2 regions of the Sodalis sp. RH14 genome follow, and region 1 is predicted to be linked to the other one. Evidence: predicted binding sites of a transcription regulator. Region 1 holds the regulator's gene; the other holds the start of a gene.

Region 1 (5,791 bases):
ACGCCCAGGAACAGTTGGAGACCCTGACCCGGGAGTTCGAGTCGCAATAAGCGCGTCAGCGCCAGATCAGCAATACGCAGGCCGCCGTCAGCAGGCCCATGGCGACGTTAAAAGCGATCCAGGCGCGTTTGCTGCGCAGCAGCCGGCCGATAAGGGTGCCGAAGCCGAGCCAGATAACGCCGGAGACGATATTGACGCTGACGATGCCGACGCTGATGGCGCCGACGGAGGTGATATAGGCGCTGCCGCTCAGGCTGAAGCTGGCCACCGCGCCCAGCGCCATCAGCCAGGCCTTGGGATTAAGGAATTGCAGCAGGCCGCCCTGGTAGAAGGGAATGGGCCGGGGGGGCGGCGCGTCGGTTTCCAGTTTTTCATAGGCGGCGGTGGCTATTTTCCAGGCCAGCCACAGCAGGTAAAGGCTGCCCGCCACCTTCAGCATAAAATGCAGGGACGGATAAAGCGTGATCAGGCCGCCGATGCCGAAGGCCACCAGCAGCAGGATACATTGCATGCCGAGCATGATGCCGATCATCAGCGGCATCGAGCGCCAGAAGCCAAAATTGGCGCCCGAGGCGGTAAGCAGCATATTATTAGGGCCAGGGGTAATGGCGGCCACCCAGAGAAACCCCAGCATTGACAGAAAAAGACTCAGTTCCACGTTTTGGCGGCTCCCCGTAAAATAACGCGTATGAAGCTACCAGTGCGCACGGGGATGTACAAGGCATAACAGGTGAAATTTACTCAACACCTTGATTTATTGACTATCGGGACACAATATCGTGATTATTCCCTGGGAACAAATCGATCCTGACACGCTCTATAACCTGATCGAGTCCTTTGTACTGCGTGAGGGCACCGATTATGGCGAGCAGGAGAAATCACTGGCGCAAAAGGTCGAGGATGTAAAACGCCAGTTGATAAGCGGCGAGGCGGTGGTGGTCTGGTCGGAACTGCATGAAAATATCAATATCATGCCGCGCGGCCGGTTTAATGACCAGGCCGGAGATACGCCGGGCGAATAGCGAAGCCCCTGGCCCCTAAGCGCTAAATATGCTAACACTCACTTCTGGGCCTTGATGCCGGGCGCACTTCTTCACGCCGCAATTCAACCAAGCGTAGGGTTACCATGTCGACAAAACACCCCATTATTGCCGTTACCGGTTCCAGCGGTGCGGGCACCACCACCACCAGCCTGGCGTTTCGTAAAATATTCCAGCAGTTGAATATCCACGCCGCCGAACTGGAGGGTGACAGCTTTCATCACTTTACCCGGCCGGAAATGGATATGGCGATCCGCAAGGCGCGGGATTTAGGGCGCCATATCAGCTACTTTGGTCCGGACGCCAATAACTTTGGCCTGCTGGAGCATACGTTTCATCAGTATGGCGATACCGGCCGCGGTCAGTCGCGTAAATATCTGCATACGTATGACGAGGCGGTGCCGTATAACCAGATCCCCGGTACCTTTACGCCCTGGCAGGCGTTGCCGGAACCGACGGACGTGTTATTTTACGAGGGGCTGCACGGCGGCGTGGTAACCGATAGCCATGACGTGGCGAAGCACGTGGATTTGCTGGTGGGCGTGGTGCCCATCGTCAACCTGGAGTGGATCCAGAAACTGGTGCGCGATACCGGCGAGCGGGGGCATTCGCGCGAGGCGGTGATGGATTCGGTGGTGAGGTCGATGGAGGATTATATTAACTACATCACGCCGCAGTTTTCCCGCACCCATATCAATTTCCAGCGGGTGCCGACCGTCGACACGTCGAACCCTTTCGCCGCCAAGGCGATTCCCTCACTTGACGAAAGTTTTGTCGTTATTCATTTCCGTAGCCTGGCGCATATCGACCTGCCTTATCTGCTGGCGATGCTGCAAGGCTCCTTTATTTCCAATATTAATACGCTGGTGGTGCCCGGGGGCAAGATGGGGCTGGCGATGGAGCTGATTATGGGGCCGCTGGTACAGCAGTTGCTGGAAGGAAAGGAAATTAAGTAAACTCGAGGCCTCGGGCGGGAACACCACGCCCGATTCGACCCCATCGGCATGCTTTCCCTTGAACACGCCAGGATTCGCTGCGGTGTTGGCGGGCCTAGCATACCGTGGGGCGCTCGGTCGGGCGGGAACACCACGCCCGATTCGACCCCATCGGCATGCTCTCCCTTGAACACGCCAGGATTCGCTGCGGTGTTGGCGGGCCTAGCATACCGTGGGGCGCTCGGTCGGGCGGGAACACCACGCCCGATTCGACCCCATCGGCATGCTCTCCCTTGAACACGCCGGGTTTGAGTGCGGTGTTGGCGGGCATACCGTGCCATGGGGCGCTCGGTCGGGCAGAGAAACCATGCCCGATTCGACCCCATTGGCGCGCTCTCCCTTGAACACGCCGGGTTTGAGTGCGGTGTTGGCGGGCCGGTTAGGCGGCGGGGGCGTGGTGTTCGTCGCGCACTTCAAAGCTGTGGGTCATATTGACCGACGCGCCGAGCATCAGTGAGACCGAGCAGTATTTTTCCGCCGATAGCGTCACCGCCCGCTCCACCGCCTTGTCGGTCAGCCCGGCGCCGGTGACGATAAAATGCAGGTTGATATGGGTAAACAGGCGCGGCGCCTCGTCGCGGCGCTCGGAGGTGAGTTTGACCTCGCAGTCCCGGACGTCCTGCCGCGCTTTGTGTAAAATCGATACCACATCAATGGCGCTGCAGCCGCCGACCGACATCAATACCATTTCCATTGGGCTGGGCGCTTTTTCGCCCGCGTTCCCATCCATCAAAACCTGGTGGCCCGAGGCGGATTCGCCCATGAAAGACAACCCTTCTACCCATTTGACCCGTGCCTGCATTATGATACTCCTGATGAAAAGCTTTCCAGCAGACTACATTTTTGTTGGAAAACTGGCAATGTTACTGAACATACTTCATGCTGAAGCAAGACAACAGAAGACACTGCTTCAAACCTATGCTAAAAACAAGGCTGGATCGGCCTCATGATAATGAAAGGGCAAGAGATCGATCGGAACATCACATTACCAGACCCTAATAAGTTCCCTTACGTCGCTCCGTTTAAACGCGGAGTCAGAGTGAATAATACAAGCGCCGTAACAGGGAATACGATGTCCCGAACCTGGGATAGCGATGACAAAAGAGGATAACAGCGAATGGTTCTCGGCAAACCGCAAACAGACCCGACTCTCGAATGGTTCCTGTCTCATTGCCATATTCATAAGTATCCATCGAAGAGTACACTTATACATCAGGGTGAAAAGGCTGAAACGCTTTACTACATCGTTAAGGGCGCCGTGGCGGTGCTGATTAAGGATGAAGAAGGCAAAGAGATGATTCTCTCCTATCTTAACCAGGGAGATTTCATCGGTGAGCTCGGCCTATTCGAGGAAGGTCAGGAACGCAGTGCCTGGGTACGGGCGAAAACCGCCTGTGAAGTCGCCGAGATTTCGTATAAAAAATTCCGGCAGCTGATTCAGGTGAATCCGGATATCCTGATGCGCCTGTCGGCGCAAATGGCCAGTCGTTTACAGGTAACGTCGGAAAAAGTCGGCAACCTGGCATTCCTGGACGTTACCGGACGCATAGCGCAAACCCTGTTGAACCTGGCGAAACAACCCGACGCCATGACCCACCCCGACGGCATGCAGATAAAAATCACCCGTCAGGAAATCGGCCAGATTGTCGGCTGTTCCCGCGAGACGGTAGGACGTATTCTTAAAATGCTCGAAGATCAAAATCTTATATCCGCGCACGGTAAAACCATTGTTGTTTACGGCACGCGCTGATAGCCCCGTTATACAGGCGTGGTGCTTCGTACCACGCTTTTTTTGCTGACAGTATGTGGCGCCGGTTAATCTACCACCCTGAAGTAAACTATGCCCTGCGGCAAACCATCGTGCTATGCCTGCCGGTGGCCGCCGGCCTGTTATTCGGCAGCTTGCAAAACGGCCTGCTGTTTTCGTTGGTCCCTGCCTGCTGCAATATCGCCGGCCTCGATACCCTGCATAAACGGTTTTTCAAGCGACTGGCCGTCGGCGGCGTGCTGTTCGCGCTGAGCAGCGTGCTGATCCAGGTGCTGTTGGCCGTGCCGGTGCCGTTGCCCTTGGTGATGCTCGGCCTGGCGCTGCTGTTCGGCGTTACCGGTGAAATCAGCCCGCTGCACGGCCGTTTATTGCCCGCCGCGCTTATCGCCGCCATCTTTACCCTGGGGCTGGCCGGCAATGTGCCGCCCGCCGTGCCGCCGCTGCTGTATATTGCCGGCACCGCCTGGTACGGGCTGTTCAACGCCCTGTGGTTCCGGTTGTGGAAGGAGCAGCCGATGCGGGAATCGCTTAGCCTGCTGTATCGGGAGCTGGCGGATTATATCGAGGCGAAATATACCCTGCTGACACAGCATACCGATCCGGAAACCGCCCTGCCGCCGCTGTTTGCCCGCCAGCAGGCGGTGATTGATCTGATTGCCCAGGTATACCAGCAGCTTTATATGCTGTCGGCCAATGATCAGCTGCAGTACAAACGCCTGCTGCGTTCTTTCCAGGTGGCGCTGGATTTGCAGGAGCATATCGCCGTCAGCCTGCACCAGCCGGACGAAGTACAAAAACTGGTGGCGCAAAGCCACGCCGAGGCGGTTATCCGCTATAACGCCCGGCTGATTGCCGCGCGGTTGCGGGTACTGGCGGATGATATTCTCTATCACCGGCAGCCGGGGCGTTTTAACATGGCCACCGCGCTGTCGGCCCTGGAAAAAATTGCCGACCGGCATCCGGATAATCCGGTCGGACAGTTTTGTTATTACCATTTCAGCCGTATCGCCCGGCTGCTGCGTACCCAGCGCCCGCTTTACCGCCGCGACCTGATGGCCGACAACCAGCAGCGGCTGTCGTTTTGGCATGCGCTGGTCAGCTACTGTTCCTTTAAATCCATGGCGCTGCGCAGCGCGGCAAGGCTTGGGATTATGCTGGCCATCGGCAGCAGCCTGGGGCTGGTATTGGATCTCCCCAAACCCTACTGGATTTTAATGACGGTGATGTTTGTCAGCCAGAACGGCTATAACGCCACCCGGGTGCGGATCCAGCATCGGGCCCTGGGCACGTTGGCGGGGTTGGTGATTGCCGCCGGCACGCTGCAATTCAGGCTGAGCGACGGCACGGTATTGCTGTGCATGTTGTTCCTGACGCTGGCGTCTTACCTGGTGTTGCGCAAAAATTACGGCCTGGCGATGATCGGCATGACGGTGACCGCGGTGTATACGTTGCAGCTACTGTCGCTGAACGGCGCGCATTTCCTGGTGCCCAGGCTGGTGGATACGCTGATCGGCTGTATGCTGGCGTTCGGCGGCATGCTGTGGTTATGGCCGCAGTGGCAAAGCGGTATGCTGCGCAAAAACGCCCATCTGGCGCTGGAGCGGGACCAGGACGCGCTGCGACTGCTGCTGCAACCCGCCCCCGAGCCGGCGGCGCTGGCCTACGCGCGCATGAAGGTCAACCAGGCGCACAACGCGCTGTTTACGTCGCTTAGCCAGGCGATGCGGGAGCCGGCGTTTAATTCGCGCTATCTGACCGATATGCGTTTATGGGTGACCCATAGCCAGTTCATCGTCGAGCACATCAATGCCATGACCATCCTGGCGCGGGATCACTACATGCTGACGCCGACGCTGGCGCAAAAGTACCTGGCCTCTTGCGAGGTGGCGCTGCAGCGCTGCCAGCAACGGCTGGAATATGACGGCCCAAGCTCAGACAGCCCGGTGATGGATGCCGCCGGCGAAACGCCGGAGCTGCCCGGCACCCTG
Region 2 (5,791 bases), 2.2 Mb from region 1:
AGTTGGAAACCGCCGATCTGAACCTTTCCTATACCGATGTCCGCGCGCCGTTCGACGGCTATGTGACCCGGCGTAATGTCCAGCCCGGCATGCTGGTGCAGGCGGGCAGCGCCTTGTTTTCAGTGGTCTCGCCCGACATTTGGGTAATGGCGAACTTCAAAGAGTCGCAGCTCGAACGCATGCGCCCCGGCAATAAGGTGGAGATTACCGTCGACGCCTTTCCCGATATGAAGCTGCAGGGCCATGTGGACAGCGTGCAGCAGGGCACCGGCTCCCGCTTCTCGGCGTTCCCGGCGGAAAACGCCACCGGCAACTTCGTCAAGATCGTTCAGCGCGTGCCGGTGAAAATCGTTATCGACAGCGGACTGGACGCCAATACCCCCCTGCCCCTGGGCCTGTCGGTGGCGCCGAAGGTATTGCTGGAATGAGCGGTGAACGCAACTGGCAGCCGGCCAGCAATCCCTGGCTGGTGGCGATGGTGGTGACGCTGGCGGTGTTTATGGAAATCCTCGACACCACCATTGTCAACGTGGCCCTGCCCCACGTCGCCGGCACGCTGTCGTCCAGTTACGATGAATCCACCTGGGTGCTGACCTCCTATCTGGTGGCCAACGGCATCGTATTGCCTATTTCGGCGTTCCTCAGCCGGGTGTTCGGCCGTAAACAGTATTTCCTGTTGTGCATTGCCATGTTTACCCTGTGCTCGTTTCTGTGCGGTATCGCCACCGAGCTGTGGCAAATGATCCTGTTTCGCGTATTGCAGGGATTTTTCGGCGGCGGGCTGCAGCCGATCCAGCAATCGGTACTGCTGGATTATTTCAAGCCGGAAGATCGCGGCAAGGCGTTCGGCCTGTCGTCTATCGCCATCATCGTGGCGCCGGTGGTCGGTCCGACGCTCGGCGGCTGGATCACCGATAACTACAGCTGGCGTTGGGTGTTCCTGATCAATATCCCGGTCGGCGTGCTGACCCTGCTGGCCATTTACCAGTTGCTGGAGGATCCCCCCTGGGAGCGTAAGGTGAAAGGTAAAAAACTCAGCATCGACTTTACCGGCATCGGCCTGATTGCATTGGGCCTGGGCTGCCTGCAGGTAATGCTGGACCGCGGCGAGGACGACGACTGGTTCACCTCCGGTTTTATCCGGCTGTTCGCGCTGCTTACCGTCATCGGCATCGTCGGCGCCGTCTATTGGCTGTTGTATGCCAAAAAGCCGGTGGTGGATTTGCGCTGCCTGAAGGATCGTAATTTCGCCGTGGCCTGCCTGCTGATGGCCGGCATGGCCATGATCCTCTACGGCAGCTCGGTGGTGATGCCGCAACTGGCGCAACAGGAACTGGGTTATACCGCCACCCTGTCCGGGCTGGTGCTGTCGCCGGGGGCTATTCTGATTGTCCTGTCGATCCCGCTGGTATTAAAGCTGATGCCGATCGTGCAAACCCGCTGGCTGGTGGCCTTTGGCTTCCTGCTGCTGGCGCTGTCGTTTATCTATTCGCGCCATCTGGTGCCCAACGTAGACTTCAATACCCTGGTGATGATGCGCAGCGCGCAGTCCATCGGGCTGGGTTTCCTGTTTGTGCCGTTGACCACCGTCGCCTTCGTCACGCTGGCGCCGCGGCTGAATGCAGACGCCTCGGCGCTGTTTACCATGTTCCGCAACGTGGCGGGGTCGGTGGGCATTTCGCTGTCCACCGCGGCCATCACCGAGCGATCCCAGGCCCATAGCGCCGCCATGGTGCATAATATGTCGCCGCTTAACGAACAGTTTCAACAGACGCTGAACCGCACCGCGGCGGCAATCCGCGATTTTTCCCACCAGATAGGCGATCCGATGCAGCTGGCGACCGGCCAGATGTATCAGCAGATGATATCCCAATCACGGATCCTGGCGTATATCGACGTCTTTTCCCTGTGCGCGGTGGTGGCGTTTATCCTTATACCTTTTTGTCTGTTGCTTTCGCCCGTCAAGAGCGAAGGCAATGCGGGAGCACATTGATATGCCGGTTTGTTTCCTGGCCGCCCGGCGGCGGCATCGCTCATTGATAGGGCGTTTCAGCCTCGGCGTGGCGCCGTTCGTCCTGGCCGCCTGCGCGGTAGGACCGGACTATCAGCCGCCCCATCCCGTCACCCCCGCCGCCTTTGCGCCGGCCGGCGATAAATCCGGCGCCGCGGTCACGCTGGCGTCGCAGCCGGACCCGTCCTGGTGGCGCAGTTTCAACGATCCGCAGCTCGACAGCCTGATCGCGCGCGCCATCGCCGGCAACCTTTCGCTGCAACAGGCGGTGCTGCGCATCGCCGGCGCGCGTGAACAAAGCGTGCAGGCGGGGGCGGCCGGTTTGCCCGCGGTAAACGCCAGCGCCAAGGCTACCCGGCAGCAGTTGGGCCTGAAGGGTGAACTTGAATCCTCCGGCGTCAACCTCAGCGATGAAAATACCAGCCCGGAGATTGCCTCAGGGCTGGATAGCCTGTTCAAGCCGGTCAATCTTTACCAGGGCAGTTTCGACGCCAGCTGGGAAATTGATCTGTGGGGCCGGGTACGTCGCTCGGTGGAGGCGGCGAACGCCCAAACCCAGGCCGCGGTCGAAGGACGCAACGACGCGCTGGTCTCGCTGGAGGCGGAGGTGGCGCGGACTTACCTGCAGTTGCGCGGCGCGCAGAGCGTGGCCGCTACCCTGGAAACACAAATTGCGGTGGCCCAGCAATCGGCGGAACTGACGCGCAGCCAGCAGCAGCACGGCCTGGCCCCGCAGTATGACGTGGAAAACGCCAACGCCCAGCTTGGTTCGCTGCGGGCGCAACTGCCCCAGTATGAAGCGCAGCAGCGCCAGGCCATGAACGGCCTGGCGGTGCTGCTGGGCCAGCCTCCCGGCACCCTGGATCACGAGCTGGCGCCCGTCAAACCCCTGCCGGCGGTTCCCGCGGCGGTGCCGGTGGGCGTGCCATCGACGCTGGCGCGCCGGCGGCCGGATATCCGCCAGGCGGAAGCCAACCTGCATGCGGCCACCGCCAATATCGGGGTTTCGGTGGCGCAGTTGTTTCCCGATCTGTCATTGACCGGGCAGTTCGGGATGCGCAATACCGATGCGGACTATCTCACCCACTGGAGCAGCCATTTTTACAGCTTTGGTCCCCAGGTTTCCCTGCCGATATTCCAGGGCGGCCGGCTGGTGGCCAGCGTGAAACTGTCGCGCGTACAGCAGGCCAATGAAGCGCTTGCCTATCGCCAGGCAGTGTTGACCGCCCTGCAGGATGTGGAAAATGCCCTGGTCAGCTACCGCACCGATCGGCAGCGGGTCGAGGGGCTGGAGCAAACGGCCGCCTCGTTGCAGAATGCCTTCGATCTCGCCAGCGCCAGCTATCGCCAGGGCATCAGCACTTTTATCAACGTGCTGGACGCCCAGCGGCAGCTGGCGCAGGCCCGGCAGCAGGCGGCCAGCGCGCGGGTGCAGACCGGCACAGATCTGGTGGCGTTATATAAAGCGCTCGGCGGCGGCTGGGAGCCGTATCAGAATATGACGCTGCCCGACTACCCGGTTTTTGGTCCGGCGGAGTCGGGAAACGCGCCGGTGCAATTGACTAATAAATCGCCACAATCTTAGGCGCAAGCACAAATCGGCCTAAAAATGTGTCTTGGATCACATATTTTTGTAGCGCAATGCAACCAAACAGGAGAAAATTAGACCATCTTACAAATGGGGGGTGGGTTGTCATGGGTACTCTTGCCGCAGGCTTCGTGATGATGCGCTGGGAATTGCTCAGCGCGGTGATGATGTTTTTCGCCAGCACGTTAAATGTCTTTTGCCGTAAAAGCAGCCACAATGCGCTGGCGTTTATTTTCAGCGGCGTCGGCATCAGCATGGCCTGCTGGTTTGTCACCGGACTGCTGGGTATCACGCTGTCGGTTGAAATGGTCTCCTGGCGCGAAGCCTGGGATAACCTGAAAGATATCGCCACGTATGTGGTTTCCCATACGCCGCCGGAATGGCAGGTAAACTGACCGTCTCCGCCGGCCGTCCCCGGGCGGGGTAGTAGCGCTGACCGCTCCCTGCCCGCGCCACAAAAATAGCTTGCCCGGCGCTGTACCGATTGGTACAGTCAGGATTCCCGTTCTCCTGACAAGGCATCCATCATGGCAAACCTGGTCCCTCCCTTTACCCCTGACACCGCCGCCGCTAAAGTCCGTATGGCGGAGGACGGCTGGAACAGCCGCGACCCGCAGCGCGTATCGCAGGTGTATACCCTTGATACGCAATGGCGCAATCGCGCGGAAATCGTCACCGGCCGCGACGAGGTGGTGGCGTTCCTGACGCGTAAATGGGCTAAAGAACTGGATTATCGGCTGATCAAGGAACTGTGGGCGTTTACCGGCGCGCGCATTGCGGTGCGTTTTGCCTATGAATGGCATGACGACAGCGGCAACTGGTTTCGCTCCTATGGCAACGAAAACTGGGAGTTCGATACCGCGGGGTTAATGGCCCGCCGTTTTGCCTGTATCAACGATCTGCCCATCGCCGACGGCGACCGCAAGTTTCACTGGCCGCTGGGACGGCGCCCGGATGATCACCCCGGTCTGTCCGACTTTGGCCTCTAGATGATCGACCACAACGCGGATAGCGCGGCGCTGGTAGCGCAAATAGCCGACGTTTTCCGTGAATGCGGCTTCGAGGGCGCGTCCCTGAGCCGTATCACCGAACGCACCGGCCTGGGCAAAGGCAGCCTGTACCACTTTTTTCCCGGCGGCAAAGACGCCATGGCGGCGGCGGTGCTCACCCAGGTCGAGGCGTGGTTTCACCGCCACATTTTCCAGCCGCTGGCGCGGGATAACGCGCCGGACGCGCTTGACGGCATGTGGCGGGCGGTGGATGCGTATTTCCTGTCCGGACAGCGCATCTGCCTGATGGGGGCCTTTGCCCTGGACGGCACGCGCGATCGATTTGGCCATGCTATCGGCGTGTATTTCCACCACTGGATAAGCGCGCTGCAACAGGCGTTGCAACGGGCCGGCGTCGCAGTTCCGGCGGCGGGCGAACTGGCCGAGGACACCGTCGCCGGTATCCAGGGCGCGTTAACGCTGGCGCGAGCCATGAATGACACCGATCTGTTTATCCGCGGCACGCGGCGGCTGCGGGCACGGCTTATGCTCGCCATACCCTTTCACCATCCTTGATGCCGTCTTGCGTGCCGGCACGGCGGATCGGACCTGTCCGCCGCGCGGCATGGCCGCCTGCGGGCGGTTATTTTCCGTCCCGGGCGGCGAACATGGCGCGGGCCGCTGCTGCAACCACGGGTTGACGCGTCGCCACAGTGGCGGCGATACGCGCCGCCACCGGTTCCCGCACCGATCCGGGGGCGGTTTCCGGCCGGCCGGCGTTAAACGGCGGCGCCGGCGCGTATTCCAGTCCCAGCTGGATAGCCTCGGCGGTCGCCTGGTCGAAGACCTGGTTAATCACCGCCAGCGCAAAATCCATGCCCGCGGTTACGCCGCCGCCGGTGATGATATTACCGTCCTGCACCACGCGGCCCGCGTCGGGTATGGCGCCGAACAGCGTTAACAGATCACGCCAGGCCCAGTGGCAGGCGGCGCGTTTACCCACCAGCAGCCCCGCAGCCCCCAGGATCAGCGACCCGGTACACACCGAGGTGATATAGCGGGCGCCGCCGGCCAGCCGGCGGATATCGGCCATAAACACCGGGTCCGCTATCATCTCGGTACTGCCGGCGCCGCCCGGCACGCAGAGGATATCGCACCGCGCGATAGCCGCCAGATCGGCCAGGCCGGAAAATACCAGGCCGT

Evidence for each region. Region 1 encodes CRP, which controls carbon source genes, mostly activating them, when cyclic AMP is high. Its sites were predicted from a motif close to ATGTGANNNNNNTCACAT; they were not measured.
Region 2: ACL2XQ_RS06300 (YjcB family protein) is a predicted target of CRP. The motif match lies at 3,621-3,638, and genes of this name have one in related genera.

The regions. Positions count from the first base shown of each region.
Region 1 is NZ_CP178739.1:5,215,973-5,221,763, forward strand. It holds gene ACL2XQ_RS23870 (ABC transporter ATP-binding protein) at 1-50, shown strand, start outside; gene ACL2XQ_RS23875 (LysE family translocator) at 56-658, opposite strand; gene ACL2XQ_RS23880 (YheU family protein) at 780-1,022, shown strand; gene ACL2XQ_RS23885 (phosphoribulokinase) at 1,127-1,996, shown strand; gene ACL2XQ_RS23890 (OsmC family protein) at 2,415-2,837, opposite strand; gene ACL2XQ_RS23895 (hypothetical protein) at 2,797-2,985, shown strand; gene crp (cAMP-activated global transcriptional regulator CRP) at 3,153-3,785, shown strand; gene ACL2XQ_RS23905 (YccS/YhfK family putative transporter) at 3,839-5,791, shown strand, end outside.
Region 2 is NZ_CP178739.1:1,403,263-1,409,053, reverse strand. It holds gene ACL2XQ_RS06315 (efflux RND transporter periplasmic adaptor subunit) at 1-428, shown strand, start outside; gene ACL2XQ_RS06310 (DHA2 family efflux MFS transporter permease subunit) at 425-1,993, shown strand; gene ACL2XQ_RS06305 (efflux transporter outer membrane subunit) at 1,995-3,596, shown strand; gene ACL2XQ_RS06300 (YjcB family protein) at 3,707-3,994, shown strand; gene ACL2XQ_RS06295 (DUF1348 family protein) at 4,127-4,588, shown strand; gene ACL2XQ_RS06290 (TetR/AcrR family transcriptional regulator) at 4,589-5,164, shown strand; gene ACL2XQ_RS06285 (DJ-1/PfpI family protein) at 5,232-5,791, opposite strand, start outside.